DNA from 4 places in the Pseudomonas sp. BIGb0164 genome. Region 3 is predicted to be linked to each of the others. Evidence: predicted binding sites of a transcription regulator. Region 3 holds the regulator's gene; each other region holds the start of a gene.
The links. Region 3 encodes sigma-54, which starts transcription at its own class of promoters, with help from an activator protein. Its sites were predicted from a motif close to ANTGGCATNNANNTTGCTNT; they were not measured.
Positions count from the first base shown of each region.

Region 1: glnK (P-II family nitrogen regulator) is a predicted target of sigma-54. The motif match lies at 5,350-5,369, and genes of this name have one in related genera.
Region 2: M2394_RS15365 (circularly permuted type 2 ATP-grasp protein) is a predicted target of sigma-54. The motif match lies at 2,255-2,274, and genes of this name have one in related genera.
Region 4: M2394_RS01235 (circularly permuted type 2 ATP-grasp protein) is a predicted target of sigma-54. The motif match lies at 2,012-2,031, and genes of this name have one in related genera.

Region 1 is NZ_JANUEA010000003.1:442,999-450,395, reverse strand. Features, by position in the region: gene M2394_RS09945 (LysR substrate-binding domain-containing protein) at 72-992, shown strand; gene M2394_RS09940 (methyl-accepting chemotaxis protein) at 1,170-3,146, shown strand; gene M2394_RS09935 (YifB family Mg chelatase-like AAA ATPase) at 3,203-4,699, opposite strand; gene M2394_RS09930 (accessory factor UbiK family protein) at 4,895-5,155, opposite strand; gene glnK (P-II family nitrogen regulator) at 5,578-5,916, shown strand; gene M2394_RS09920 (ammonium transporter) at 5,951-7,291, shown strand.
Region 2 is NZ_JANUEA010000005.1:238,144-245,540, reverse strand. Features, by position in the region: gene M2394_RS15385 (YkgJ family cysteine cluster protein) at 36-290, shown strand; gene M2394_RS15380 (START domain-containing protein) at 332-937, shown strand; gene M2394_RS15375 (hypothetical protein) at 1,041-1,277, shown strand; gene M2394_RS15370 (ribonuclease E inhibitor RraB) at 1,492-1,833, shown strand; gene M2394_RS15365 (circularly permuted type 2 ATP-grasp protein) at 2,307-3,716, shown strand; gene M2394_RS15360 (alpha-E domain-containing protein) at 3,721-4,671, shown strand; gene M2394_RS15355 (transglutaminase family protein) at 4,668-5,471, shown strand; gene M2394_RS15350 (cytochrome c) at 5,625-6,431, opposite strand; gene M2394_RS15345 (acetyl-CoA C-acetyltransferase) at 7,080-7,397, shown strand, end outside.
Region 3 is NZ_JANUEA010000002.1:615,177-622,573, reverse strand. Features, by position in the region: gene M2394_RS06795 (hypothetical protein) at 1-145, shown strand, start outside; gene M2394_RS06790 (superoxide dismutase) at 147-758, shown strand; gene M2394_RS06785 (ZIP family metal transporter) at 791-1,684, shown strand; gene M2394_RS06780 (HPr family phosphocarrier protein) at 1,790-2,062, opposite strand; gene rapZ (RNase adapter RapZ) at 2,079-2,936, opposite strand; gene ptsN (PTS IIA-like nitrogen regulatory protein PtsN) at 2,939-3,403, opposite strand; gene hpf (ribosome hibernation-promoting factor, HPF/YfiA family) at 3,414-3,719, opposite strand; gene M2394_RS06760 (RNA polymerase factor sigma-54) at 3,795-5,288, opposite strand; gene lptB (LPS export ABC transporter ATP-binding protein) at 5,473-6,198, opposite strand; gene lptA (lipopolysaccharide transport periplasmic protein LptA) at 6,198-6,731, opposite strand; gene lptC (LPS export ABC transporter periplasmic protein LptC) at 6,718-7,290, opposite strand; gene M2394_RS06740 (HAD family hydrolase) at 7,299-7,397, opposite strand, start outside.
Region 4 is NZ_JANUEA010000001.1:312,473-319,869, reverse strand. Features, by position in the region: gene M2394_RS01255 (hypothetical protein) at 1-765, shown strand, start outside; gene M2394_RS01250 (hypothetical protein) at 866-994, opposite strand; gene M2394_RS01245 (hypothetical protein) at 1,005-1,181, opposite strand; gene M2394_RS01240 (hypothetical protein) at 1,252-1,797, opposite strand; gene M2394_RS01235 (circularly permuted type 2 ATP-grasp protein) at 2,204-3,613, shown strand; gene M2394_RS01230 (alpha-E domain-containing protein) at 3,617-4,567, shown strand; gene M2394_RS01225 (nuclear transport factor 2 family protein) at 4,676-5,110, shown strand; gene msrA (peptide-methionine (S)-S-oxide reductase MsrA) at 5,228-5,923, opposite strand; gene M2394_RS01215 (cytochrome c biogenesis protein DipZ) at 6,056-7,397, opposite strand, start outside.

The sequences.
Region 1 (7,397 bases), on a different contig from region 3:
CGTTCGCATGACTAATACTCATGTATACGGATTCTGCTAGGGTGCTGCTTTGGTTTGTAGGAGTTTTCCGTATGTCGCGCCGCCTCCCTCCGCTTTATGCCCTGCGTGCATTTGAGGCTGCGTCCCGGCATAACTCCTTCACGCGCGCCGCCGAGGAGCTGTCGATCACCCAGAGTGCGGTCAGCCGGCATATCCGTACGCTGGAAGAGCATTTTGCCTGTCGCCTGTTCCAGCGCAGCGGGCGCACCCTGCAACTCACCGAAGCGGCGCGCCTGCTGTTGCCCGGCGTGCGTGAAGGCTTTGCCGCGCTGGAGCGGGCCTGCCATACACTGAATGCCGAAGACGACATCCTGCGCATGAAAGCACCCTCGACCCTGACCATGCGCTGGCTGCTGGCGCGGCTCAGTCGTTTCCGGGCGTTGCAGCCGGGCAACGAGGTGCAACTGACCAGTGCGTGGATGAGCGTGGATGAGGTGGACTTCAATCAGGAGCCGTTCGATTGTGCGGTGCTGCTGAGCTACGGACATTTCCCGGCCGATTGGGAAGCCAGTTACCTGTTCCCCGAGTTGCTGATTCCAGTGGGGGCGCCCAACCTGCTTGAGGATGGGCCCTGGGATGCAGCGCGCCTGGCCACCGCCGAGTTGCTGCATCCCACGCCCGACCGCCGCGACTGGCGCAATTGGCTGGAGCGCATGGGCTTGTCGTCCCAGGTGTCGCTCAAGGGCGGGCAGGTGTTCGATACCCTTGAACTGGGCATGATCGCTGCCGCGCGGGGCTACGGGGTGTCCATGGGCGACCTGCTGATGGTGGCGGAGGACGTGGCTCAGGGGCGGTTGAGCCTGCCGTGGCCCACCGCAGTCGCCAGTGGTGAAAACTATTACTTGGTGTGGCCGAAAACCCGCCCCGGGGGAGAGCGGCTGCGACGTTTGGCGGAGTTTCTTCAGGGCGAAGTCAAGGCCATGGAATTGCCTCAGGTGCAGCGCCTCGACTGATGCGCGGCCTACCGTTCGTGCAATCGTTTGCGCGATACCCCTGTGAATCGCTCAAGTATTGCCCGCGCCCGCCGAAGAAGGTGTGTTGGAACCATCGTGCACCAACGTTTCCCACCAGATAATTTGCCGAGCAGCGCTATGAGATCAGGATGATCCTGGCCTCGGCCAGGAGCTGTCATGTCTCAACCTCGCGCTCGGATCGCCTCCCAACTAGGCCTCGCCTTGGCCGTTATTCTGGCTGTCGTCATCAGCGGCAGTACCGTCTTTGCCTTGCGTTCCCTCGACTCGGCCAACCTCGACACCCGCGAGGAACACCTGGCCAGCGAGGCGCGTTTGCTGGCCGACCAACTCAATACCTTCCACAGCACCTTGCGCGAGAGTACCCAGCGTTTGAGCGGGCTGTTCGAAAAGCGCTTCGGCGCCGGCCTGAGCGTGCGTGCAGACCAGCCAGTCACCGTGGCCGGCGTGCAAACCCCAAGCCTGTACCTGGGCGAGGAGGTGCTGAACAACAACTTTGATGAAGTGGATGAGTTCAAGCAGATGTCCGGCGGCGTGGCCACGGTGTTCGTGCGCAGCGGCGAGGACTTCATTCGTATCAGCACCTCGCTGACCAAGCAGGACGGCAACCGGGCCATCGGTACCGTGCTCGACCACCAGCACCCGGCGTACCAGCGCCTGCTGTCAGGGCAGAATTACGTGGGCCGGGCCGTGCTGTTCGACCGCTCCTACATGACCCAGTACACCCCGGTGCGTGACGCCAGCGGCAAGGTCATCGCCGTGTTGTTCATCGGCTTTGACTACACCGACGAGCAGAAGGCCCAGTTCGACAACCTCAAGCGCTTCCGTATCGGCCAGACCGGCTCGCTGGCGCTGTTGGACGAACAGAAACATTGGTTGGTGCCACCGGCGGGCGTGCAGGCGCTGGATCAGGCGATCCCGGTGATGCTCGACCTGGCGAAGAAGCCCGGTGAAGGCCGCTTCTGGAGTGACAAGAACGAAGATTTCTACAGCGTCTCGGTGCCGTTCGAAGGCGGCCCGTGGTCGGTGGTGGCGAGCATGCCGAAGTCCGAGATCCGCGCAGTCACTTGGGCGGTAGGTATTCGCCTGGTGATCGGCAGCGTGCTGGCAATGCTGCTGGCGGTCGGCGCGGCGGTCTGGCTGCTGCGCAGCAAACTGCAGCCGTTGAGTGACCTGGTGCGCCAGGCCGAAGCCCTGGGCGCCGGCGATTTGAGCGCACGCTTGAACGTGGCCAGCCATGACGAAATCGGCCAGTTGGCGCGCAGCTTCAACCAGATGGGTGAAGCCTTGTCGACCATGGTCTCGCACATCCGCAAGGCGGCCGAAGAGGTCAACAGCCGGGCACAGGCCTTGTCCGGGTTGTCCGGTGGCGCTTATGAAGGCATGGAACAGCAGTCCGGCGAGATCACCAGCATGGCCGGCGCAGTGGAAGAGTTCAGTGCCACCTCGCTGAACATTGCCGACAACATGGGCAACACCGAACGCCTGGCCCAGGAAAATGCCCAGCAGACCCGCATCGGTCGCACCTCGATGCAAGAAGCCTCGTCGTCGCTGGAACATATCGCCACGGCACTGAACAGCACGGCCACGGTGATCAACACCTTGGGCCAACGCTCCCAGGAAATCGGCGGGATTGTGGGAGTGATCACCTCGATTGCCGAGCAGACCAACCTGTTGGCGCTCAACGCCGCCATCGAAGCTGCACGGGCCGGCGAGCAAGGCCGTGGTTTCGCGGTGGTCGCCGACGAGGTGCGCAACCTGGCGTCGCGTACCCGTGAGGCCACTGATGAAATCTCCGGGATGATCCAGAGCATCCAGCAGGAAACCGGCAACGCCATCAGCACCATGGAGCGCGGCAATGTGTTGATGCAAGAAGGCCTGTCGCGTAACGCCGACGTGGCTTCGGCCCTGGCGCGCATCGACGAGCAAAGCCGCTCGGCCGGTCAGCAATTTGCGGCGATCACCACCGCTACCCAGGAACAGAGCAGCACCGCGAACGTGCTCAGCAGCAACCTGCAAAGCATTGCGCTGGCCAACAGCGAACAGCGTGAAGTGGTGTCGAACCTGGCGATCACCGCCAAGGAACTGGAAACCCTGGCGGCGGGCTTGCGCCAAGAGGTCGACCGCTTCCGCTGACACCCCGCCCCCTGTAGGCGCCGGCAAGCCGGCTCCTACCCTGGTAGGTGTTGCGCTCAGGTGATGGCTGCCGGCCGATATTGCAGGGCCTCTTGCAGGTGATGGCGTGCGATTGCGTCTGTCTGCTCAAGGTCGGCCAGGGTCCGCGCTACTTTCAGCAGCCTGTGAGCCGCCCGCAGGGACAAGGTCAGCCGCTCGCAGGCGGTCTCCAGCCAGCCTTCATCGACCTTCGACAGCTGGCAGTGCTGGCGTAACCCCGGTAGGTCCAGAAAGGCATTGGCACAACCCTGGCGCCGTTGCTGGCGTTCACGGGCTGCGCAGACCTGCTTGGATGCACTGGCGGTATCGTCGCCGGCCTGCGGTGTCGGGTTCAGCGCTGTGCTTTCCCGTGCAACGGTCAGGTGCAGGTCGATGCGGTCCAGCAGCGGCCCGGAGAGCTTGTTGCGGTAGCGTTGTATCTGTTCCGGTGTGCAGCGGCAGCGCCCACTGGGTTCGCCCAGGTAGCCGCAAGGGCAGGGGTTCATGGCCGCCACCAGCTGGAAGCGTGCCGGGAAACTCACCCGGTCGCGAGCGCGGGAAATCACGATGTGCCCCGACTCCAGGGGTTCACGCAGCACCTCAAGCACCTTGCGATCGAACTCCGGCAGTTCATCCAGGAACAGCACACCGTGATGGGCCAGTGTGATCTCCCCCGGCTGCGGCTTCGACCCGCCCCCCACCAAGGCCGGGCCGGACGCCGAATGGTGGGGCTGACGAAATGGCCTATGAGGCCAGTGGCTCAAGGGAGCCAGGCTGACGACGGACTGAATTGCCGCGACTTCCAGGGCTTCCTGTTCACTCAGCGGTGGCAGCAGGCCCGGCAGGCGGCTGGCGAGCAAGGTCTTGCCCGTACCGGGTGGCCCGCTCAACAGCAGGTTATGCGCGCCCGCCGCCGCGATCAGCAGCGCACGCTTGGCTGCCAGTTGACCCTGGACTTCGCTCAAGTCCGGGTAAGGTTTGTTCAGGTACTGCAAACCATCAGATGTGTAGGGCTCGATGGGCTGATGCCCATTGAGGTGCGCCACCACTTGCAGCAGATGGTCCGCCGCGATCACCTTCAACCCCGCCGCCAGGCACGCCTCCTCGGCATTCGCCCGGGGCACTATCACGGTGCGCCCGGCCTTGCGTGCCGCCAGCGCAGCTGGCAACACTCCCTTCACTGCGCGCACCTCGCCCGACAGCGCAAGTTCCCCCAGGCATTCCACATCGTCGAGCATCAACGACGGCACCTGCACGCTGGCCGCGAGAATCCCCAGGGCAATCGCCAGATCAAAACGCCCGCCGTCCTTGGGCAGGTCGGCGGGCGCGAGGTTGAGGGTGATACGGCGGGCGGGGTATTGCAGTGCGCTGTTGAGGATCGCGCTGCGTACGCGGTCTTTGCTCTCCTTGACGGCGGTTTCGGGCAGGCCGACCAGGGTCAGGGATGGCAGGCCGTTGGCCATGTGCACTTCGACGGTGACGGCAGGGGCTTCAACGCCGATTTGGGCGCGGCTGTGGACGATGGCGAGGGACATGCTCGTTCCTTGAATGGAGGGCCGCTTCCTGCGGTTTTTCAAGGGTAGACGAGGTGGGAGAGAGCGAGGCGGGGGAGGTTTTACAGAACGTATCGGTAACCTGTAGGAGCCGGCTTGCCGGCGATGGCGACCTGGAGGCAGGTGTTGAGCCTGAGGGCCTCATCGCTGGCAAGCCAGCTCCTACAGAGGGCGGCGTTATTCAGTGGGCGGTGTCAGCCGTGCTTCCAGCTCTGCCACCTTCGCCTCCAGGCTCTCCAGCCGTGCACGCGTACGGGCCAGCACGACCATCTGGCTATCAAACTCTTCCCGGCTGACCAGGTCGAGTTTGCTGAAGCCGCTTTGCAGCAGCGCCTTGAACTGGCTTTCGATTTCGTTGCGGGGCAGCGGGGTGTCGCCGCTGAACAGGCGAGAGGCGTGGCCGCTCAGGGCGTCGAGGAGGTCTTTGGGCGCGAGCATGGGAAATATTCCGGAAAACTGTTGGCCAGCAGTGTACCACGCACCGTCTATAGTCTTTTTCACGGGCGGGCGCGCACGCTTTTCGCGCAGTGGGGCGGGCAGTGGCGCACTGTTTTTGTGCGCATTGCCGCCGCGAAAAAGCCCCGGAGGTGGGCATAAGTGGGCAAAGGACTGATTTCAGTGATTTTTACGGAGCTGGCAAGGTTTCTGCTTAGACGATCATGACCCATGCACTGATGCAGTCGCTGTGACGAATGCAGTGCGCCGACGGATCAGGGGTACAGGTTTCGTCACCAGTGGTTCGCTGGCGTCGCAAAGGCAAATGCCGAGGCGACGACGCGTTACAAAGCCAGGCACTGCGCTTAGACTTGAGACGGGTTTGTTTTCCTGGGGCAAGTCCACCAATTCGGGAGAGAGTTTTCATGAAGCTAGTCACTGCCATCATCAAGCCGTTCAAGTTGGACGATGTACGCGAGTCGTTGTCCGAGATCGGCGTGCAGGGCATTACCGTTACTGAGGTCAAAGGCTTCGGTCGGCAGAAGGGTCACACCGAGCTGTATCGCGGCGCGGAATACGTGGTCGATTTCCTGCCGAAGGTGAAGATTGATGTCGCCATTGACGACAAGGATCTTGACCGGGTTATCGAGGCGATAACCAAGGCCGCCAACACCGGCAAGATCGGTGACGGCAAGATCTTCGTGGTCAATCTGGAACAGGCTATTCGCATCCGTACCGGCGAAACCGATACCGACGCAATCTAAGCCGCCAAACCCCAACGCCCCAGGAGAAAACAATATGACTCTGCGTAAATTCGCAGGGCTAGGAGCCCTGTTGTCCCTCGTAATGCCGGCCCTGGCATTGGCGGCGGATCCAGCCCCTGCTCCAGTCCTCAATTCCGGCGACACCGCGTGGATGCTCACATCCACCGCGCTGGTACTGTTCATGACCATTCCGGGCCTGGCGCTGTTCTACGGCGGCATGGTTCGCTCCAAAAACATTCTGTCCGTGATGATGCAGTGCTTCGCCATCACCGGCCTGATCACCATTCTGTGGTTCGTCTACGGCTACAGCATGGCGTTCGACACCACCGGCATGGAAGCAGGCGTCGTCAACTTCAACTCCTTCGTGGGCGGCCTGTCCAAGTTGTTCCTGTCGGGCGTCACCCCGGCAAGCATCACCGGCCCTGCGGCGCTGTTCCCTGAAGCGGTGTTCGTCACCTTCCAGATGACCTTCGCCATCATCACCCCTGCGCTGATCGTCGGTGCTTTCGCCGAGCGCATGAAGTTCTCCGCGATGCTGATCTTCATGGGCGTCTGGTTCACCCTGGTCTACGCGCCGATTGCCCACATGGTATGGGGCGGTCCGGGTTCGTTGCTGGGCGACTGGGGCGTGCTGGACTTCGCTGGCGGCACCGTGGTGCACATCAACGCCGGTGTGGCTGGCCTGGTGGCGTGCCTGGTACTGGGCAAGCGCAAAGGTTTCCCGACCACGCCAATGGCACCGCACAACCTGGGTTACACCCTGGTGGGCGCGGCGATGCTGTGGGTCGGCTGGTTCGGCTTCAACGCCGGTTCCGCTGCGGCGGCTAACGGCACTGCCGGCATGGCGATGCTGGTTACCCAGATCGCGACCGCTGCTGCGGCCCTGGGCTGGATGTTCGCCGAGTGGGTCACCCACGGTAAGCCAAGCGCACTGGGCATCGCCTCGGGTGTCGTGGCTGGCCTGGTCGCAATCACTCCGGCCGCTGGCACCGTGGGCCCGATGGGCGCCCTGGTGATCGGCCTGGCAGCGGGCGTGGTGTGCTTCTTCTGCGCCACTACCCTGAAACGCAAACTGGGCTACGACGACTCCCTGGACGCCTTCGGCGTGCACGGCATCGGCGGTATCCTCGGCGCGATCCTGACCGGCGTGTTCGCTGCCCCTTCGCTGGGCGGCTTCAACGCGGCCACCACTGACATCGCGGCGCAAGTCTGGATCCAGTGCAAAGGCGTCGGCTTCACCGTGATCTACACGGCCATCGTGACCTTCATCATCCTCAAGGTGCTGGATGCCGTGATGGGTCTGCGGGTTACCGAAGAAGAAGAGGCGGTTGGCCTCGACCTGGCGCAACACAACGAACGCGGCTACAACTTGTAAGTACGCGAAAAAAAGATGCCCGGCTTGCCGGGCATTTTTTTGTCTGGTGTTTGTCAGTCATAGGGCGCTGTACCGGTTTTTGCGTCGAGTTTGTGATGGGGCGCAC
Region 2 (7,397 bases), on a different contig from region 3:
GCCATCCACATTGAGTCGTCGAGGACCTGCTGGTCATGAAATGCCGTGAAGGCTGTGGCGCTTGCTGCATCGCCCCCTCCATCAGTTCACCGCTGCCGGGAATGCCCCAGGGCAAACCTGCGGGGGAGCGTTGCCTGCACTTGTCGGTCGAACAGCTATGCCTGCTGTTCGGCCAGCCGGAGCGCCCTGCGGTGTGCAGTGATTTCAAGGCAGATCCTGAGGTGTGTGGCACCGACCAGGCCGATGCCATCCGGTTGATCGGCTGGTGGGAGCAGATGACGGCGGCTTGATGGGCTTTACTATCGGAACTTCAACAATAAGGAATACAACAATGGGTTCGCTGAAACGAATGGCTGTGTTGTGCGGTGTTACGGTGTTGTTTGCTGCCACTGCCCAGGCTGAGGATTGGCAAGTCGCCAAGGACGAAGACGGTATCAAGGTGTCCCTGAGCGAAATTGCCGGCTCCAAGTACAAGGCCTATCGCGGTGTGACCGTGATAAAGGCACCCGTGGCAAAAATCGTTGCCCTGCAGGAAGACGCCGTCGGCGCTTGCACCTGGATCCACGAGTGCAAATCGCAGAAATTGCTGAAGACCGAAGGTGACAAGAGCTGGACCTACACCCAGTTCAAGGCACCGTTCCCGGTGACCGACCGCGATTCCATCCTGGAGATCACCACCAGCAAATCGGCTGATGGCACCGTGACTCGCAAGCTGCTGGAAGTGCCGACCTACCAGCCAGAAGTCAAAGGCTACGTGCGTGTGGCCCAGGTGGACGGCTACTGGAAGCTGGTACCCAAAGGCGACAACCAGACCGAAGTCACTTATCAGGTGCACACCGAGCCAGGCGGCAGCGTGCCGTCGTGGTTGGCCAACAAGTTCGTGGTGGACGCGCCGTTCAACACCTTGAAAGCCCTCAAGGAACGCGCCGAGAAGTAAGCGCTACCGGTCCGGTGCCTCCGGCCTTGGGTGGAACGTTTGGCGAACCCCCAAGGTCCAGATAGATGTGAGCCCACACGCGGGCTTTATCGAGGAGGCACCGATGCAAACGTGGCAAATTACCTTCGTTGATGACCACGGCGTAAAGGCTGTGGAGCAGTTCACCTGCGAACAAAAGCCCAGCCTCGAAGACGCTGCGCACATGATTCGCAACAAGCTGGTGCCCGTTGCGGCCGAGCTTGACCTCAATGACCTGGAAGGCCGCAAGCCCGAGCCGACGGTCAAGATCCTCAAAGACCAGAACAGTATCCAGATCCTCGACATCTCGCCTGCCGCCTGAACATTCCCTGACTGCCATTAAAGCGCCTCTGGTGGAGGTGATAGCTTCGCGCTACTCTGCAATCGAGATCAGCGAATGATTCGCTAAGGTCTGGTCTTGTCAGCTACATGCTTGTTTTCCCTCGGTGTTGTTATTTGCCGTAGCACCCGCGCCAGTAGGGCGCGGGCTTCGGGAAGCACGGAAAGTCTATCCATCAATTTGAGGAGCACTTTTCATGAGCACAGCCTATCAAGAAGACATCAGCACCAACGTTCTGCGCCGCATGAAAGAAGGCGGCTTCGACTTCTCACGTTTCCACCCCATCGAGTTCTACGCCATTTTTCCGGATGAGGAACGGGCGCGCAGGGCGGCGGGTCGGTTTCGCGGGGAATCCCTGAATGCCCAGGTCAGTGCGCGCGATGACGGCGCCTGGTACCTGGAACTGAGCAAAATCATGTTCGCGACCTACGACGGCATAGGAGACTTCGAGCAAGACTTTGAGGCGGTGGTCGAGCCGCTGGGCGGGATCATCGAAGGCTGGGGCGTCAAGCAGGAGGTGCGTGGGTTACCCATGTAGCAGTATGAGAAACACAGCGTATCGGCTGACCTTCGGGTCGGCCGTTTTTGTTTGTGCAGTGCCGTCACCACCACCCCTGTAGGAGCTCGCCTTGCCGGCGATGGCGATTTTTCGAGGCGAAAAAAAAAGCCACCCTAAGAAGGGTGGCCTAAAGGGAAGACCGGAGGAGCCGGTGGGTACACGAAACACCACGTTACCGATTGCGCATGGGTTGAGGCTGTAGGACGAGTCCTGTTCAGCAGATGGTGGTGATTATCCGCAGGGTTGGCCGGGCAGTGAAATCAACTCTGGCTATGCTGTTGATAGCCAAAGCCCGCATTGCGATGAAGCGTGCGGCCTGGCGTCGGGCATTCTGCGCACCAGGACGGTGCGACACGGGCCTCGTATGAATTCAACTCACTGATTTTCAAGTGTTTATGCCGCTGGCACGGGCCTTGCGATGGTTCTTGCGTCCGGGTGACAAGGAGTACGGCATGATCCGCACTTATTACGACGAAATGTACGATGGGGCAGGGCAGGTTCGCCCCCATTACCGCGAGTTCGCCCGATGGTTGGCCGAAACCCCGGCTGAACTGCTGGCCCAGCGCCGGCGCGAAGCCGATTTGCTGTTTCACCGCGCCGGAATCACCTTCACGCTCTATGGGGACGAGCAGGGCACCGAGCGCCTGATTCCGTTCGACACCATCCCACGCAGTATTCCGGCCAGTGAATGGCGGGTTGTCGAGCGGGGCTGCATCCAACGGGTCAAGGCGCTGAACATGTTTCTTGCCGACCTGTACCACGAACAACGCATCATCAAGGCCGGGATCATCCCCGCCGAACAGGTGCTGGCCAACGAGCAATACCAGTTGGCCATGCAGGGCCTGGACCTTCACCGCGATCTGTATTCCCACATTTCCGGGGTCGATCTCGTACGTGATGGCGACGGCACCTACTACGTGCTGGAAGACAACCTGCGCACCCCCAGCGGCGTCAGCTACATGCTCGAAGACCGCAAGATGATGATGCGCCTGTTCCCCGAGCTGTTCGCTGCCCAGCGCATCGCGCCCATCGACCATTACCCCAACCTGCTGCTCGACACCCTGAAAAGCTCAAGCCCCCTGGATAACCCCAGCGTGGTGGTGCTGACCCCGGGCCGCTTCAACAGCGCGTTCTTCGAGCATGCCTTCCTTGCCCGGGAGATGGGCGTGGAGCTGGTGGAAGGCGCCGACCTGTTCGTGCGCGATGACCGCGTGTTCATGCGCACCACCGACGGCCCCAAGGCCGTGGACGTGATTTACCGTCGCCTTGACGACGCGTTCCTCGACCCGCTGGCCTTCAACCCGGAGTCGATGCTGGGCGTGCCCGGCCTGCTCGCCGCGTATCGCTCGGGCAACGTGGTGCTGGCCAATGCCATTGGCACCGGGGTGGCGGATGACAAGTCGGTGTACCCCTTCGTCACCGAGATGATCCGGTTTTACCTGGACGAAGAGCCGATCCTGAAGAACGTTCCTACCTTCCAATGCCGCAAGCCTGACGAACTGTCCTATGTGCTGGCCAACCTGCCGAACCTGGTGGTGAAGGAAACCCAGGGCTCCGGTGGCTACGGCATGCTGGTGGGTCCAGCGTCCACGGCGGCGGAGATCGAAGCCTTTCGTGCACGCATCAAGGCCAAGCCCCACGCCTATATCGCCCAGCCCACCTTGTGCTTGTCCACGTGCCCGACCTTTGTCGAGAACGGCATCGCGCCACGCCACATCGACCTGCGCCCGTTCGTGTTGTCCGGCAAGGAAACCCGCGTGGTGCCGGGCGGCCTGACCCGCGTGGCCCTGCGCGAAGGCTCGCTGGTGGTCAACTCGTCCCAGGGCGGCGGCACCAAAGACACCTGGGTGGTGGAGGACTGATGCCATGTTGAGTAGAACTGCCTCCGACCTGTACTGGATGTCGCGGTACCTGGAGCGTGCGGAAAACCTCGCGCGCATGCTCGATGTCAGCTATTCGCTGTCGTTGATGCCGCAGGACGGGCATGGCGACGGCCTGCACGAACTGGCCATGCCCTTGCTGATCACCGGCACGCTGGAGGATTACCGCGAACGCCATGGCGAACTGCATGCCGAACACCTGCTGCACTTTTTTGCGCTGGATGCGGCCAACCCCGCCAGCATCTACAGCTGCCTCGGTGCTGCGCGGGCCAGCGCCCATGCGGTGCGTGGGCGAATCACCGCCGACATGTGGGAAAACATCAACGCCACCTGGCTGGATATTCGCGATATCGCCCAGCAGGGCCTCAGCCGCTACGGCATGAGCCGCTTCTGTGAGTGGGTCAAGGAGCGCTCCCACCTGTTTCGCGGTGCCACCTACGGCACCATCATGCGTAACGATGCCTTCCGTTTCATTCGCCTGGGCACCTTTATTGAACGAGCCGACAACACCTTGCGTCTACTGGATGCGCGCTACGAAATGGCTGGCGATCAGGCCGCCGCAGTCACTGACGGCACGGCCCACGCCTACTACCAGTGGAGTGCATTGTTGCGGGCGTTGTCGTCGTTCGAGGCGTACACCGAGATCTACCGTGATGCCCCTGGCGCTCGACAAGTCGCTGAGTTGTTGCTGTTGCGCGCCGATGTGCCGCGTTCGCTGCGTGCCTGCAGTGAGGAGATCGACCAGATCCTCGCCAGCCTGCCCGGCCTCAACGGTCGGCCGGCTCAACGCCTGGCGGCCGAGATGGACGCGCGCCTGCGCTTCACAGCCATCGACGAAATCCTCGAGGAAGGCCTGCACGCCTGGCTGACCGACTTTATTCCTTTGGTGCGCCAGTTGGGCGACGCCATCTACAGTTCCTACCTGGAGGCCGCATGAGACTCTCCATCAGTCACGAAACTACCTACCACTACGAGGACCAGGTGCGTGCAAGCATCCAGTACCTGCGCCTCACGCCCCACGACAGCGAGCGCCAGCACGTGCTCAGTTGGCAACTTGACCTGCCCCGCCCGGTGCGCGCGCAGGTGGACCCGTTCGGCAATATCCTGCATGTGCTGACCCTGGATGAGCCCCACGAAGCCATCATCATCGGCGCCCGGGGCCAGGTCGACATCGACGAGTTGCGCGAGGCTGAACACGAGAGCCAATCAGCCTTCCCGTTCCTGCGCAGCACACGCCTGACCGAACCCGATGACGCGTTGCGCCGGTTTGCCGAGCAGCACTGCCATCAGCGTCGCGACCGCACGGCGCTGATCGACCTGATGCACGGGCTCAACCAGGCGATGGTCTACACGCCGGGCGCCACTGAAGTCGACACCAGCGCCGCCCAGGCCTTTGCTGGCAGGGCAGGGGTGTGCCAGGACCACGCCCATGCATTCCTGGCCTGCGCGCGCAGCCTGGGGATTCCGGCGCGGTATGTGTCGGGGTATTTGTACAGCGAAGACAGTGCACACCTTGCCAGCCACGCCTGGGCCGAAGCCTGGCTCGACGACGCCTGGTACAGTTTTGACGTGACCAACCAACTGGCCCGCCCGGAGCGGCATTTGAAGCTGGCCGTGGGCCTGGATTACCTCGACGCCTGCCCGGTACGCGGCATGCGCCGCGGAGGCGGGCATGAACAGATGCATGCCAAAGTGTTTGTGGCACCGACGCCCGTCATTTCAGTCCAGCAGCAATAGGCGACGTAGATCTAATGTGGAAGCTGGCTTGTGTGGGAGCCGGGCTTGCCCGCGATGCTGACACCTCGGTACAACAGATGCACCGAGGTGATGCCATCGCAGGCAAGCCAGTTCCCACACAAGCCAGCGCCCACAATTGATATGTGTTTGGGCTCAGGGTTGCTGTTTGCGACCGGCCATGTGCTTCAAATACCCCACCAACAAATCCAACTCATTGTCTGGCAGCACACTGGCCGCGAACGCCGGCATCTTTGCCTGCGGCCAATGCCGCAGGCTCTGCGGGTCGCGGATATACCGCTTGAGGAAGTCGCCGCTGAAATACTCGGTGGGGTTGTAGGGAATGTTCAGGTCCGGCCCCACTTGCGCATCGCCTGCGCCATTGAGGCGGTGGCAAGCCAGGCAGTTTTTCTGGAACAGCGCAAAGCCCTGATTGATCGGGTCATTGGCCGCCAGCTTGGGGGCCGGCAACAGGGCGGGGAAGCGCTCGGCAACCGTCTTCAACTGCTTGATCCCGGAGATCTGGAACGGCCATTGCTCGGGGCTGATACGGCCGGCCTGCGGGTCGGTCCACACCAGGTAAAACGGCCCGGCGCTAGGTTTGCCGTCGGCCAGCGGAGGCCACGGGTGGGCCGGGTCTTCTACCGCCAGCCAGGCGCGGGCGCCGCTTTTGTGCAGCAGCGGCGCGGCAGCGAGTTCGGCGGCGAACCCATCCAGGGCAACGGCTTGCAGATGGTTCTGGGGCTCGAGACCCGGCAGCAACACCGCCAGCGGCACAGCGCGATAGGTCATGTTGCGCTTGTAGGAAACGTCATCCGCGATCTGCACCGTCTGCGCTTCGGGCAGCTTGAGCAGGTCGGCGGTTTGCCAGGTCTTGGTGGTGTGGTCCAGCTCGATGGTCAATTGCGCAGCTGAAACCGGCAAGGCCAGCAGCAAGGCGAAAGCGGCAAGGATGGTTTTCAAGAGAGAGCCCGGTGTGAAGTGGCGGTGGGGCTCACGATACCGGAAATTCGCACGCAAAAAGACAGCCCCTGCAACGGGACCGCTATGCGCAATGTCCCGGCAGGTGCTGCCAAAAGCTGCAGTCCTGGTGCACGGTGTGCACGGAATGTGGGGATCGGTGTGTCACCCAATAACCTTGGTCAGGTTGGGCAAAATCAGAATCAGTGTGGTGGCGAACAGAATAAGTCCCGCCTGACGAACTTTCGTGTGCTTGAACATGGCTGACTGCCTTTTGTTGTTATTCCTGAGCGTCAAATGCGTGCCGGTTTATTTCAGTATCGCGATGTGACGTTGCACTTTTCTTACAGCTGCTCCAGCAAAACCCGGCAGCAGCTCCTTACAGATTCAACCTTAGAGCCCTCGTTCTGCGTGGCTTAGATCCATTTCATATCAGCTAATCAGCAATTGCGCTAAAAACGGAATGAGGCCTATCGCCATCTTGGCGCCAGCCCCTTGGCTAGACAGCTAAAACGATTAATCAAGCAATTGCCGCCGTAGCCTACCGTTCGTCCGAGCGTGGGGGTCAAAAGCAATGAGCGCATCCGTCATTGAAACCGTGTCAATCGGGCCTAAGGTAGGGGCACACATGCACAGCGGTTAGAGGACGTCATGACCCAAGCTTTGATCTTTGATGCGATACGCACGCCCCGTGGCAAAGGCAAGGCGGACGGTGCCCTGCACAGCGTCAAGCCGGTGAACCTGGTGGCCGGCCTGCTCACCGCGCTGGCGCAACGCAGCGACCTCGACACGCGCCAGGTGGATGACATTGTGCTGGGCTGCGTCACCCCGGTGGGCGACCAGGGCGCCGACATCGCCAAGACCGCCGCCCTGGTGGCGGACTGGGACATCAGCGTCGCCGGGGTGCAAATCAACCGCTTCTGCGCCTCTGGGCTGGAAGCGGTCAACCTGGGCGCCATGAAGGTGCGC
Region 3 (7,397 bases):
GCGCCAGAGCAGCAAGACCTATGTCGAGCTGTTGAATTTCATCAGCGATCACGGTGAGTACCCTCGTACCCACCGCTTGCTGGGCGGCACTGCGGCGCAAACGGATGCGTCGACCCGCCACAGTCCTTATTACGGAGCCCATTGAGATGACTTACACGTTGCCAGCCTTGCCCTACGCCTATGACGCCCTTGAGCCGCATATCGATGCGCAAACCATGGAGATTCACTACACCAAGCATCACCAGACCTACATCAACAACCTCAACGCGGCGGTCGAGGGCACCGAGTTTGCGGGTTGGCCGGTAGAGAGGCTGGTGTCCAGCGTGCAGCAATTACCGGAAAAACTGCGGGCTGCGGTCATCAACCAAGGCGGTGGCCATGCCAATCATTCACTGTTTTGGGCCGTGATGTCGCCAAAAGGCGGCGGCAAGCCAGAGGGCGCGTTGGGCAAGGCCATCGATGAGCAATTGGGTGGTTTTGACAGCTTCAAGGAAGCATTCACCAAGGCCGCGCTGACTCGTTTCGGCAGCGGTTGGGCGTGGCTGAGCGTCACCCCGCAAAAGACATTGGTGGTGGAAAGCAGCGGCAACCAGGACAGCCCGTTGATGAGCGGCAACACGCCGATCTTGGGGTTGGATGTCTGGGAGCACGCCTATTACCTGCTCTACCAGAACCGCCGCCCCGAATACATCAACGCCTTCTACAGCGTCATCAACTGGCCGGAAGTCGCCGCACGCTACCAGGCCGCATTGGCCTGATATTCATCCAATAACAAGATCTAAGGCCGACTATGGGCACTGAAACACTGGCGATCAGCAGCGGGCGAATGTTTCGTTATGCGTTTGGCTCGCTGCTGCTGTTGGCAGGTACTGCATTGCTGGTGGCTCACGGGCTGGCCTGGCTGGACCTCGAACCGCGCATCCTGCGGGCGTTGCAGGGCGGGGCGATTTGCGCGCTCGGCACCGCATTGGGCGCGGTGCCGGTGTTGGTGATTCGCCGGATGCCCGTCGCACTCAGCGATACCTTATTGGGGTTTGGGGCGGGTGTGATGCTGGCTGCGACCGCGTTTTCGTTGATCGTGCCGGGCATTGCCGCCGCTGAAACCCTGGGGCTCTCGCCTTGGGGCGCCAGTGGGTTGATCAGCTTCGGCATCATGCTGGGCGCCTTCGGGCTGTACCTGGTCGACCGCAAGGTCTCCGGTGCGAGCCCGGAAATGTTGGTGGGCACACCGGATAAGCCTGTGATTCCTCCACGTATCTGGTTGTTCGTGTTTGCCATCATTGCCCACAATATTCCCGAAGGCATGGCCGTGGGCGTCTCCGCAGGCGGTGGCATGCCAGATGCCGACAGCCTGGCCATGGGCATCGCCTTGCAGGATGTACCCGAAGGTCTGGTGATTGCATTGGTATTGGCCGGCGCGGGGATGTCGCGGGTCAAGGCGTTCTTGATCGGCGCAGCGTCAGGCTTGGTGGAGCCGGTATTCGCGGTGCTTTGCGCCTGGCTGGTCAGCCTGGCCGAAGTGCTGTTGCCGCTTGGGTTGGCGTTGGCGGCGGGTGCGATGCTGTTGGTCGTGACCCACGAGGTCATCCCGGAGTCGCGGCGCAATGGTCACGAAAAGCTCGCCAGCCTGGGGCTGTGCATCGGCTTCTGCTTGATGATGGTGATGGACACGGCCTTGGGATAAATCGCTTCTGTAGGGGCCCGGCTTGCCGGCGATGGCGTCCTCAGGTCCAACACCTGACTCAAAGGCCTCATCGCCGGGCAAGCCGGGCTTCTACAAGGGATGGGGCTATTCGCCTTCGTCGAAGTAGTTGTTGATCAACGCCACCAGTGCAGCCATGGCTTCGTCTTCCTGTTCGCCTTCCGTCTTCAGGTGAATCTTGGTGCCCTTGCCGGCTGCCAGCATCATCATGGCCATGATGCTCTTGCCGTCGACCATCGATTCCGGTGTGCGACCGGCGCGGATCTGGCAAGGAAACTGCCCGGCCACGCCGACGAATTTGGCTGAGGCACGGGCGTGCAGGCCTAGCTTGTTGATGATTTCAATTTCCAGAGCGGGCATCGCGCAGGTGTTCCTTTCAGCTAAGGTCGCGGTGGCGGACCTGGACGTTCTTGAGGGTTTGTTGCAGCACCTGGCCCAGGCGCTCGGTCAGGTAGACGGAGCGGTGGTGACCACCGGTGCAGCCGATGGCAATGGTGACGTACGCGCGATTGCTCGCGGCAAAGCGGGGTAGCCATTTGAGCAGGTAGCTGGAGATATCCTGGAACATCTCTTCAACATCCGGCTGCGCGGCCAGGTATTCGGCTACAGGCAAGTCCAGCCCGGATTGTTCGCGCAGTTCCGGCTTCCAGTAAGGGTTGGGCAGGCAGCGCACATCGAACACCAGGTCGGCGTCCACCGGCATGCCGCGCTTGAAGCCGAACGACTCCACGAGAAACGCCGTGCCAGGTTCCGGTTGGTTGAGCAGGCGCAGCTTGATGGCATCGCGCAACTGATACAGATTGAGGCTGGTGGTGTTGATCTTGAGGTCGGCGAGGTCAATGATCGGGCCCAGCAACTTGGTTTCATCCTCGATGGCTTCTGCCAGGGAGCGATGGGGGCTGCTGAGGGGGTGACGTCGGCGGGTCTCGGAAAAGCGCTTGAGCAGGGTTTCTTCGTCGGCGTCCAGGTACAGCACATCACAATGAATATGCTTGGCCCTGACCTCCTCGAGCAGTTGCGGAAAACGCTCAAGGTGGCTGGGCAGGTTGCGGGCATCAATCGAAACGGCAACCAGGGGCTGGGCCAGCTCGGTGTGGATCAGTGCGCGTTCCGCCAGCTCCGGCAGCAGGCCGGCCGGCAGGTTGTCGATGCAATAAAAGCCGTTGTCCTCAAGGACATTGAGGGCGGTGCTTTTACCCGAGCCGGAGCGGCCGCTGACGATGATCAAACGCATGATTACTGCCCGTTCTGTTCATCCAGGACAACCTGATAAAGCGCCTCATTGCTGCTGGCGCCGCGCAGTTTGTCGCGTACGTCCTTGCGGTCAAGCATGCTGGCGATCTGCCGAAGCAGTTCCAGGTGCGCATCGGTGGCGGCTTGCGGGACCAGCAGGACAAACAGCAGGTCGACCGGGGCGCCGTCGATGGCGTCGAAATCGATGGGAGCTTCTAGGTGCAGCAGGGCACTGACAGGTGTTTCGCAACCCTTGAGACGGCAGTGGGGGATGGCGATGCCGTTGCCAAAACCGGTGGAGCCGAGTTTTTCACGGGCAATCAGCGCGTCGAAGACATCTTGCATCTCCAGATCCGGCACTTCGCGCGCGATCAGGTTGGCAATTTGTTCGAGGGCTTTTTTCTTGCTGCCGCCCGGCACGTTCACGAGGGAACGGCCGGGGGTCAGGATGGTTTCAAGTCGGATCATGGGGGGAGAGTTAACGACCTGTACCTTGCATCAGGTGCAGATTCTTTTCCTTATGCTTTATGAGTTGGCGGTCCAGCTTGTCGTAGAGCGAGTCGATCGCCGCGTACATGTCTTCATGCTCCGCATTGGCGACGAGCTTTGCATTCGGTACGTGCAGGGTGGCCTCGATTTTCTGCTTGAGCTTATCGACCTCCATGATGACCTGCACGTTGGTGATCTTGTCAAAATGCCCTGCCAGCTTGTTCAGCTTGCTTTCGGTGTATTCACGCAGGGGTTTGGTGACTTCCAGCTGGTGTCCACTGATGTTGACTTGCATACAGCTTCTCCTTCGTTGCCAGTGCATAAAGCGGCAGGCCGGGGTGCCTGCCACTGGAACGCTGTGGCCCGCCCGTCACATCAAACGCTTACGCTCGCTGGAAGGCGCGATCCCGAGGGACTCGCGGTACTTGGCGACGGTTCGACGGGCGACCTGAATGCCTTGTGCCTCCAGTAAACCAGCGATCTTACTGTCACTCAATGGCTTTTTCTGATTTTCAGCGGCAACCAGTTTTTTGATGATCGCGCGGATCGCCGTGGACGAGCATTCGCCGCCTTCGGAGGTGCTGACGTGGCTGGAGAAAAAGTATTTCAGTTCATAAATACCCCGTGGGGTATGCATGAATTTCTGCGTGGTCACCCGGGAGATCGTCGATTCATGCATGCCCACTGCTTCGGCGATGTCATGCAGCACCAGCGGCTTCATCGCCTCGTCGCCGTATTCCAGGAAGCCGCGCTGGTGCTCGACGATCTGGGTGGCGACTTTCATCAGGGTTTCGTTGCGGCTTTGCAGGCTCTTGATGAACCAGCGCGCTTCCTGCAACTGGTTGCGCATGAAGGTGTTGTCGGCGCTGGTGTCGGCACGACGTACAAAACCGGCGTACTGCGGGTTGACGCGCAAGCGTGGTACCGACTCCTGGTTAAGCTCCACCAGCCAGCGCTCGTTGTCCTTGCGTACGATCACGTCAGGGACGACGTATTCAGCTTCGCTGGACTCGATCTGCGAACCGGGGCGTGGGTTGAGGCTCTGGACCAGCTCGATGACCTGGCGCAGGTCGTCTTCCTTGAGCTTCATGCGGCGCATGAGCTGGCTGTAGTCGCGGCTGCCCAGCAGGTCGATGTAGTCATTGACCAGGCGCTGGGCCTCGGCAAGCCAAGGCGTCTTGGCCGGAAGTTGGCGCAATTGCAGCAGCAGGCACTCGCTGAGGGTCCGGGCGCCAATGCCGGCCGGTTCGAATTGCTGGATTCGGTGCAGGACGGCTTCGATCTCGTCCAGCTCAATGTCCAGTTCCGGGTCGAATGCCTCAAGGATTTCCTCAAGGGTTTCGTCCAGGTAGCCCTGGTTATTGATGCAGTCGATCAGGGTGACGGCGATCAGGCGATCGGTGTCGGACATCGGTGCCAGGTTCAGTTGCCACAGCAGATGGCTCTGCAGGCTCTCGCCGGCGGACGTGCGGGTGGTAAAGTCCCACTCGTCATCGTCATTGCTTGGCAGGCTGCTGGCACTGGTCTGGTAGACGTCTTCCCAGGCCGTGTCCACGGGAAGCTCGTTGGGAATGCGTTCGTTCCATTCGCCGTCCTCCAGGTTGTCCACCGTCGGGGCGGTTTCCTGATAGGAGGGTTCCTGCACGTCGGAATTGGGTTTTTGCTCGATGTTGTCAGCCAGCGGGTCTGCATTGTCGAAGTCGTCGCCTTCTTCCTGGCGTTCGAGCATCGGATTGGACTCCAGGGCCTCCTGGATTTCCTGTTGCAGGTCCAGGGTCGACAATTGGAGCAGGCGGATGGCCTGTTGCAGCTGCGGTGTCATCGTCAGCTGCTGGCCCATTCTCAGGACTAGCGATGGTTTCATGGCAGGGGCTTAACACCTTATTCGCCGGCGCAATGCGCCATCCACGACAGGGCGCGTGAGCGCCAAACATAAGCAAATTATATGCCTGATATCGGGGGCTTTGCCTAGAGCGCGGTAACAATAAAAAAACTGAGGTTTTTATTGACTCCCGCGCGCGCTGGCGTTCGGCCTGACACCGCGACGCTTACAGGCGGAACTCGTGGCCCAGGTACACTTCCTTGACCAGTTCGTTGGCCAGGATGGTGGCGGAGTCGCCTTCGGCGATCAATTGGCCATCGTTGACGATATAAGCGGTTTCACAGATATCGAGGGTCTCGCGAACGTTGTGGTCAGTGATCAGTACGCCGATCCCCTTGGCCTTGAGGTGGTGGATGATCTGTTTGATATCGCCCACCGAAATCGGGTCGACGCCGGCGAACGGTTCGTCCAGCAGGATGAACTTCGGCGCGGTGGCCAATGCGCGGGCGATTTCCACACGGCGACGCTCGCCACCGGACAGGCTCATGCCCAGGTTGTCGCGGATGTGGTTGATATGGAATTCCTGCAGCAGGCTTTCCAGCTCCTTGCGGCGGCCGTCACGGTCGAGTTCCTTGCGGGTCTCCAGGATCGCCATGATGTTGTCCGAAACCGACAGTTTGCGGAAGATCGACGCTTCCTGGGGAAGATAGCCGATACCGGCGCGAGCACGACCGTGCATCGGCTGGTGGCTGACATCCAGGTCGTCGATCAGTACGCGGCCCTGATCTGCCTGGACCAGGCCGACGATCATGTAGAAACAGGTGGTCTTGCCGGCACCGTTGGGGCCGAGCAGGCCGACGATCTGGCCGCTGTCGATCGACAGGCTGACGTCGCGCACGACCTGACGGCTTTTGTAGGCCTTGGCCAGATGCTGGGCTTTCAGGGTTGCCATTACTCGGCCTTCTTCTTCGGCTGGATAACCATGTCGATACGCGGACGAGGTGCGGTGACCTTGTTGCCATTGGCGCGACCGGCGTTGGCGACCTGTTTCACGGTGTCATAGGTGATTTTTTCACCTTCCGTGGTGTTGCCGTCGGTGCTGACGACCTTGGCCTGGTCAATCAGGACAATGCGGTTCTGCTGGGCGTGATACTGAATGGTCTTGCCATAGCCCTTCATCGGGGCGGTGTCGGCAAGTGCCTGCTTCTGTTCGAAATAGGCCAGGTTGCCCACCGAGGTCACGACGTCGATATCGCCGCTCTTGGTGCGGGTCAGTGTCACCGTGTTGCCAGTGATCTTCATCGAGCCCTGGGTAATGATCACGCCACCGGTGTAGGTCGCCACGCCTTGCTTGTCATCCAACTGCGCATCGTCAGCCTGGATGTGGATCGGTTGCTGGCTATCGTTCGGCAGAGCCCAGGCGCTCACGCTTCCCAGTGCTGCGCCCAGACCGAGCAAAATAGGGAGAGTTTTAACGAGCCTCATACTGTCCTCTTACGTTCGATAGCAGGTGTATCCTGCTTTCTTTCAAATACGCTTTCATTCCCTTGCCAGTCGATACACCGCCAGCGCCGTCGATTCTAACGTCTTGCTCGGTCTGCGCATATTGCTTCTGCGGGAATACGGTCATGCGACTGGTGGTGATCACGGTGTCGCGGTTCTTGTCGTCAGTGCGCGCAACGCGTACCGAGTCGATCAGTTCTACTTGGGTGCCGTCCGGGTTGACCTCGCCACGCTTGCTGGTGACGTGCCACGGAAACTCGGTGCCGCGATAGATGTTCATGTCGGGGTTGGTCAGCAAGGTCACTTCAGTAGCCTTCAAGTGCTCGACCTTGTCCGACGTCATTTCGTACTGCACCTTGCCGTCGGGCAGGAACTGCACGCTTTTGGCGTTGATGGCGTAATAGTCGATGGCCCCGTCGTCAACCTGCGCTACAGGCTTGTCGAGGAAGCGCTCCGGGCTGATATTCCAGTAGCCCACCGCGAGGAACAGCGCGGCGATGACCCCGAATAGCAGGAAGTTGCGAATCTTTTTGCTCAGCATAAAACGCTCTATAAGTAGGCGGCGTGGGCCGCTTCAAGGCTGCCCTGGGCGCGCAGGATCAATTCGCAGAACTCACGCGCGGCACCTTCGCCGCCACGGGCCGTGGT
Region 4 (7,397 bases), on a different contig from region 3:
GCGAAATACGATCCGGCTACCGGTAATTGGCATGCCTATGATCCGCGCACAAGCCAAGCGTATGGAAAACCACTGGAGCAGTTCAGGGGCACCGCATCTTCGCTTGCCAGCAAAGATTCAAGTTTGTTAAGCGCAGGCCTTGCTCGTGATAACGTCATCCAACTTGGCGGCACCATGCAAGAAATTAAAGTCATAGGTTCAGGCATGCACACTTACGTCGATAATTATAAAGGCGTCAAACGCCTTAATATCATTGCGCACGGTGAAGGGCCTGATAGTGCCAATAATTTTTTGAAAAATGGCACTTTTTTGTACGCAGACGGCAAACCTCAAGACGCCAAGAGCCTCATCAGTTTGCTCAAGTCCAAAGGCATCAACCCGGCAGACTACGATAATGTGCGGCTTATTTCGTGTTACGGTGCAAATGGCGGAGCTTCATCGTTTGCCCAGCAGTTTCAGACGGCAATCAACAAACCTGTAAAAGCTTTTGAAGGACCGGTGTACGCGAATGCGTCCCCGGAAAAGTTGGACGTGCTTCATGAAAACTTCGTGGGAAACGTTAAACGGTTTCACCCAAATCTGCCGCCGGATCAAGTCCAGTTGCTTGCAGAGTTGAGGTATAGCCAATTTAACGCGCGCAAGACGACGCAACAGATTTTAAAAAATGACGGAGCAACGATACAAATTTCAATCGACCGTCCAGACGGTTCGCATTCTACCGAACTAGTCAACATCAACTACAAACCGCGGCATTTTACGTCCTGAAGACTGCCAGTAAACTTAAAGCGGCGACAACGAGAAGTTGCCGTCCGCCAAGTAATCGCTCACCACACCACAGAGTTCCAAGGACAACTCTGGCACTCGCTCAATCCGCGCACGCCGCTTCGTCTGGTTCTAAGAGCGGCACCTCTGCATCATCCATCAACGACCCCGGGTCTTCGTTACCCGGGTCGTTGAGTTCCTCTTCTAATTCCTCTCCCAGTTCTTCTGACATGACTGTCTCCCTAACCCCCTTGGGTATCGATATCGGCATCGGTTTCAGGCTTGGGCTCGCGCTCGGGCTTGAAGTCTGGACTGTAGTCGTTTTCCCGCGCCTTGGGGTCTTTGGCCTTGGGGTCTGCGTTCAGCGCCGGGTCTTTGGGGGCGTCTGCGCCCGTCGCGGGTTGTTTGTGCGTGCTCATGGTTTACCTCTGCATCGTTATTGCTTGCGTAAAGTTAAGGTCACGTTCCCAGCGACGAAGTTCCATTTGTCTAGGAACCGGGGTTGTCTACCTGGATGTAGAACGCGTAAGCCCCCAGCAATAGCCAGAACACCATGAACAGCCACGGCGCACGCATGGAAAACAGCAGCGACTTGCGGTAGCCCTTGTGGGAGGACTCGGTCTCACAGAACAGCGGCGAATCATCGTAGGCCAGCCCCATCACTGGCTCGCTACGCAACAGCTCACTTTGCTTGTAATGCCAGTGGTCGATGATTTCGTACGCCGCGCGAATCCCCGGCCAGGCGTTCAATGAGCTGAGAATGCCGAGCATCACCAGGAACACCGGCACCACCAGGGTGAACAACTTGCCCCACTCCGGGTTGAGGTTGCCCATGCCGGACACGAACGCGATGACCAGGAACGATTGCGCCGTGAGGTAGGCGTCGGTGCGGTTGGCCAGGATGGTGGTTTCGTACTGGATCTCGCGGCGGTAGAAATCCAGGCGATCCTTGGGCGAGCCGAAGATCTTGGCGTTGTGTTCGCTGTGATCGGTCAGCGCCGCCTCCGGCGTATGGGGCGAAATGATTCTGGGCACGGCCATGCTCCACACAGGTTCGAATCCCCTTAGAAGAAACGGGCCCGGGCGAAGTTCAAGTTTGTTCGCGCACCAATCGAGAGCACGGAGTGCACTGTAGTGAGCGAGCTTGCTCGCGCCGGGCTGCGCAGCGCCACCCCATAAAACGGGAGCGCTGCGCACTCCAGCGCGGGACAAGCCCGCTCACTACAAAGAGGTCGGGTGTTTTGAGGGTTTCGGCACAAGCATTGCTTTATCCATTCATCTGCCCGGAAACAGGAGCATTCGTTACCCCCCGACCCAGAGCCCACCCCATAAGAAAGTAAGGACCAGGCCCAGTGGCACCCTCAGCCACGGGCTCATAAAAAATGCGGTTTTTAAAGCGGCAGTGCCACCCGGCAACACTGGGCACTGACAAGGTACTGGAATGGCTCGATCTTTCTTCGACGAAATGAATGACGCGCAAGGCGTATGCCGCGCGCATTATCAGGATTTCTCCCGCTGGCTGGCCAACACGCCGCCGGAACTGCTGGCCCAGAGGCGCCGCGAAGCCGATTTGCTGTTCCATCGGGCCGGGATCACCTTCACCTTGTATGGCGACGAGCAAGACACCGAGCGCCTGATCCCCTTCGACATCATCCCCCGCAGCATCCCCGCCAGTGAATGGGCCGTGATCGAACGTGGCTGCATCCAGCGCGTCAACGCACTGAACATGTTCCTCGCCGACATCTACCACGACCAACGCATCATCAAGGCTGGGATCATCCCTGCCGACCAGGTGCTGGGCAACGAGGGCTACCAGAAGGCCATGGTCGGCCTGGACCTGCACCGCGACATCTACTCGCATATCTCGGGCGTTGACCTGGTGCGCGACGGCGACGGTACCTACTACGTGCTCGAAGACAACCTGCGCACCCCCAGCGGCGTGAGCTACATGCTCGAAGACCGCAAGATGATGATGCGCCTGTTCCCCGAAGTGTTCGCCAAGCAACGCATCGCGCCGGTGGACCACTACCCCAACCTGCTGCTCAAGACCCTGAAAAGCGCCAGCCGCCTGGACAACCCCAACGTGGTGGTGCTGACGCCTGGGCGCTTCAACAGCGCATTCTTCGAACATGCCTTCCTCGCCCGGGAAATGGGCGTGGAACTGGTGGAAGGCGCCGACCTGTTCGTGCAAGACCTCAAGGTATTCATGCGCACCACCGACGGCCCCAAGGCCGTGGACGTGATCTACCGGCGCATCGACGACGCCTTCCTCGACCCGCTGGCGTTCAACCCCGAGTCGATGCTCGGCGTGCCCGGCCTGGTCGCCGCCTATTGCGCGGGCAATGTGGTGCTGGCCAATGCCATCGGCACCGGCGTGGCCGACGACAAATCGATCTATCCGTATGTGCCGGAAATGATCCGCTTCTACCTGGACGAAGAGCCGGTGCTGCAAAACGTACCGACGTTCCAGTGCCGCAAACCCGATGAACTGTCCCATGTGCTGGCCCACCTGCCGGAACTGGTGGTCAAGGAAACCCAGGGCTCCGGTGGCTACGGCATGCTGGTGGGCCCGGCGTCCACGGCGGCCGAGATCGAGGACTTCCGCCAGCGCATCAAGGCGCGCCCCCACGCGTATATCGCCCAGCCGACCCTGAGCCTGTCCACCTGCCCCACCTTTGTCGAAAACGGCATCGCCCCCCGGCATATCGACCTGCGGCCCTTCGTGCTGTCGGGCAAGGAAACCCGCCTGGTGCCGGGCGGCCTGACCCGCGTGGCGCTGAAGGAAGGCTCGTTGATCGTCAACTCGTCGCAGGGCGGCGGAACCAAGGACACCTGGGTGGTGGAGGGCTGAATCATGTTGAGTAGAACCGCCGCAGATCTGTACTGGATGTCCCGTTACCTGGAGCGTGCCGAGAACCTGGCACGCATGCTCGAAGTCAGTTATTCGCTGTCGCTGATGCCCCAGGCAGGGCGCAGCGATGGCCTGGATGAGCTGGCGATGTCGTTGCTCAGCAGCGGCACCCTGGACAGTTACCTGGAACGCCACAAGCAGCTGGACGCCGAACGCATGCTGCACTTCTTCGCCCTCGACGAAGAAAACCCCGCCAGCATCTACAACTGCCTGCGCGCCGCCCGGGGCAACGCCCACGCGGTACGCGGGCGCATCACCGCCGACATGTGGGAAAACCTCAACGCCACCTGGCTGGAAATGCGCAGCATCGCCGCCGGCGGCCTGGCGCGGCATGGCATCAGCCACTTCTGTGACTGGGTCAAGCAGCGCTCGCACCTGTTTCGCGGCGCCACCTCCGGCACCATCATGCGCAATGACGCCTATCGCTTCATTCGCCTGGGCACCTTTGTCGAGCGAGCGGACAACACCCTGCGCCTGCTCGATGCGCGCTACGAGATGTTTGGCGAAGAATCGGAAGAGGTCAGCGACCTGTCGGCACGCGGGTATTACCAGTGGAGCGCGCTGCTGCGGGCGTTATCGTCATTCGAGGCCTACACCGAGCTGTACCCGAATGCGTTGAATGCACGGTCGGTGTCTGAGTTGCTGTTGCTGCGCAGTGACGTGCCACGCTCATTGCACGCCTGCATCGAGGAGTTGAGCCACATCCTCGCCGACTTGCCCGGCAGCTACGGGCGCACCGCCCAACGCCTGGCTGCCGAGTTCGAAGCGCGGCTGCGCTACACCGGGATCGACGAAATCCTCGAAGACGGCCTGCACAGCCGCCTCACCGACTTTATCGACACCGTGCGCGAACTGGCCAGGGCCATTCACAGCTCTTACCTGGAAGTGGTGTGAGTGCAATTGGGTCACTTAACTGTCAATTCGGGTGATTGACCCTCCTTTGATACCGCTCTTATGTTGGGCAGGTGCAACGCCTTCCCACCATAAGAACAGGTACAGAGCATGTCCGAACTGACCCTCACCCCCGCTGCTGCCCTCACCTTGCAACGTTGGCACGCCATGCTGGCCGCCCGTGACCTCAAGTCCCTGCCCGAGCTGCTGGCCGCCGACGCGGTGTTTCGCTCGCCCATGGCCCACACGCCCTACGCTGGCGCGCCCGTGGTGTCGATGATCCTCAACACCGTGATCAAGGTGTTCGAAGACTTCACCTACCACCGTGAACTGGCGACCGGCGATGGCCTGAGCGTGGTGCTGGAGTTCAGCGCACGGGTGGGCGACAAGCAGCTCAAGGGCATCGATCTGATCCGTTTCAACGAACAAGGGCAGATCATCGAATTTGAAGTAATGGTCCGTCCGTTGAGCGGGTTGCAGGCTTTGGGTGAGGAAATGGGCCGACGCCTGGCGCCGTACCTGGCCAAGGCTAAATCCCAGGCTTGACACAGGACCACTGTGGGAGCGGGCTTGCTCGCGAAAGCGGTGGGTCAGTCAATTCATATGTATCTGACACATCGCATTCGCGAGCAAGCCCGCTCCCACACAGTGGTTTTGTGGTGGTTATTGGTTTTTTACCAATACCGGCTCGGCGCGGTATTGGTCGGGGAACAGTTTTTTCAGCTGCGCCACTTTTGGCAGGTCATTGATCACGATGTAGGGGTAAGACGGGTTCTCGGTGAGGAAATCCTGGTGATAAGACTCCGCCGGGTAAAACGCCTTGCCCATCTCTACCTTGGTCACGATCGGCTTGTTGAAAGCCTTGGCCGCGTCCAGCTGGGCGATATACGCCTGGGCGACTTTCTGTTGTTCGGCGTTCTGCGCAAAGATTTCCGAACGGTATTGGGTGCCGCTGTCAGGGCCCTGGCGGTTCAGCTCAGTGGGGTTGTGGGCCACCGAGAAGTAGATCTGCAACAACTTGCCGTAGCTGACCTGGCTCGGGTCATAGGTCACCGACACCGATTCGGCATGCCCGGTATCGCCACCGCTGACGGTCTCGTATTGCGCGGTGCTCGCCGCGCCACCGTCGTAGCCGGACACAGCGTTTTTCACGCCCTGCACATGCTGGAACACCCCTTGCACGCCCCAGAAACAGCCACCGGCAAACACGGCGGTTTGCAGGTTGCCGGAGGTGGCGGGCAGGTCCAGGGTGGGGGGTGCGATCATCACCGCGTCTTCAGCACCACCGAAAGAGAACGCCGAGCTTTGGCCGACAAAAGCCGCGAAAGCGAGTACCGGTAAAAACTTGAGTAGTTTCATCACTATCACTCCAGAACACGGTCGATTGTGGGAGCTGGCTTGCCTGCGATGGCGGTGCGTCAGTGCCAGATGAAGTGGCTGGCCCGGCGCTATCGCAGGCAAGCCAGCTCCTACAGTGATTGGGTTTTCAATTCAGCCGAACGTGAAGGCGTACGCCGATACGTTCGGGTCCAGAAATTCAATGCTGAAGGTGCGGTCCTGCACCGCGCCGGGCTGGCGCACCAGCTGGTACAGGCGCTGCTCGGTCACGGTACCGCTGCCATCCGGCGCCACGTCGGTGCCATGGGCATCGCCCGGGGCCTGGCCGTCGACCGTCACCTTGAAGCGTACCGGCTTGCCATCGGCGCCAGGGCCCAGCACCAGGTGCAGGTCGCGGGCATGGAAGCGGTAGACGATGCGCCCACCTGCCTGATCGAGAGTGGCTTGCTGGCCACCGACGTTCCACGGGCCTTCCAGCGTCCAGTTATTCAGCGCCAGGGTGCCGGCTACGGGGTAGTTCACGACCTTGTCGGTACCCAGGGTGCCAGCGGTGACGAAGTTTTCGGCGCGCTGGAAGCCCAGGTAGGTTTCCGGCGACTGCACTTCGTTCATGTCCGGCGCCTGTTGCACGCCCTTGGCGTCGGCCTCTATCAGGCCACCGGCCACGTTCTTGGCCCCGGCTTCGCGCAGCAGTTGCTGGATCACCCGCTCCGACTCGGCGTAGTCGCCTTCGCCAAAGTGGTGATAACGGATCTGGCCCTTGGCATCGGCAAAGTAATGCGCCGGCCAGTATTGGTTATTGAATGCGCGCCAGATCTTGTAGTTGTTGTCGATGGCCACCGGGTAGGTGATGCCCAGGTCCTTCATGGCCTTGGTGACGTTGTTCACGTCGCGTTCAAAGGCAAATTCCGGTGCGTGCACGCCAATCACCACCAGGCCCTGGTCGTGGTACTTCTCGGCCCAGGCTTTCACATACGGCAAGGTACGCAGGCAGTTGATGCAGGAGTAGGTCCAGAAATCGACCAGCACCACCTTGCCTTTCAAACCTTCGGCGGTCAGCGGCGGGCTGTTGAGCCATTGCACGGCGCCGTCCAGGGGCGGCAGCGCACCCTCGATGGGCAGTGTGTCGCTGTGGTTGGCAGCCATCATCATTGCGCCACCGGCCATCATCGCTCCGCCCTTCGGTTCAGGCTTGGCACTCAGCTTATCTACCAGGCTTTGTTCCAGGCCACCGGTGGAAGCCGTCGACAACCGCGACAGCACGCCGGTGTCCAGGCCCAAAGCGATCGCCGCCACACCGGCCAGCATCAACGCGCCCAGGCCACGGCGCAGCCATTCACCGGCACCCAGGGACTTTTTCATGAAGCCAAAGACTTTACCGCCGACCAGCAGCGCCAAGGCCAAGGACGTCGCAGCCCCCGCGGCGTAAGCCAGCAAGAGCAAGGTAGTGCCGATGCTGGCGCCCTGCAGCGCCGCGCCGGTGAGCACCAAGCCG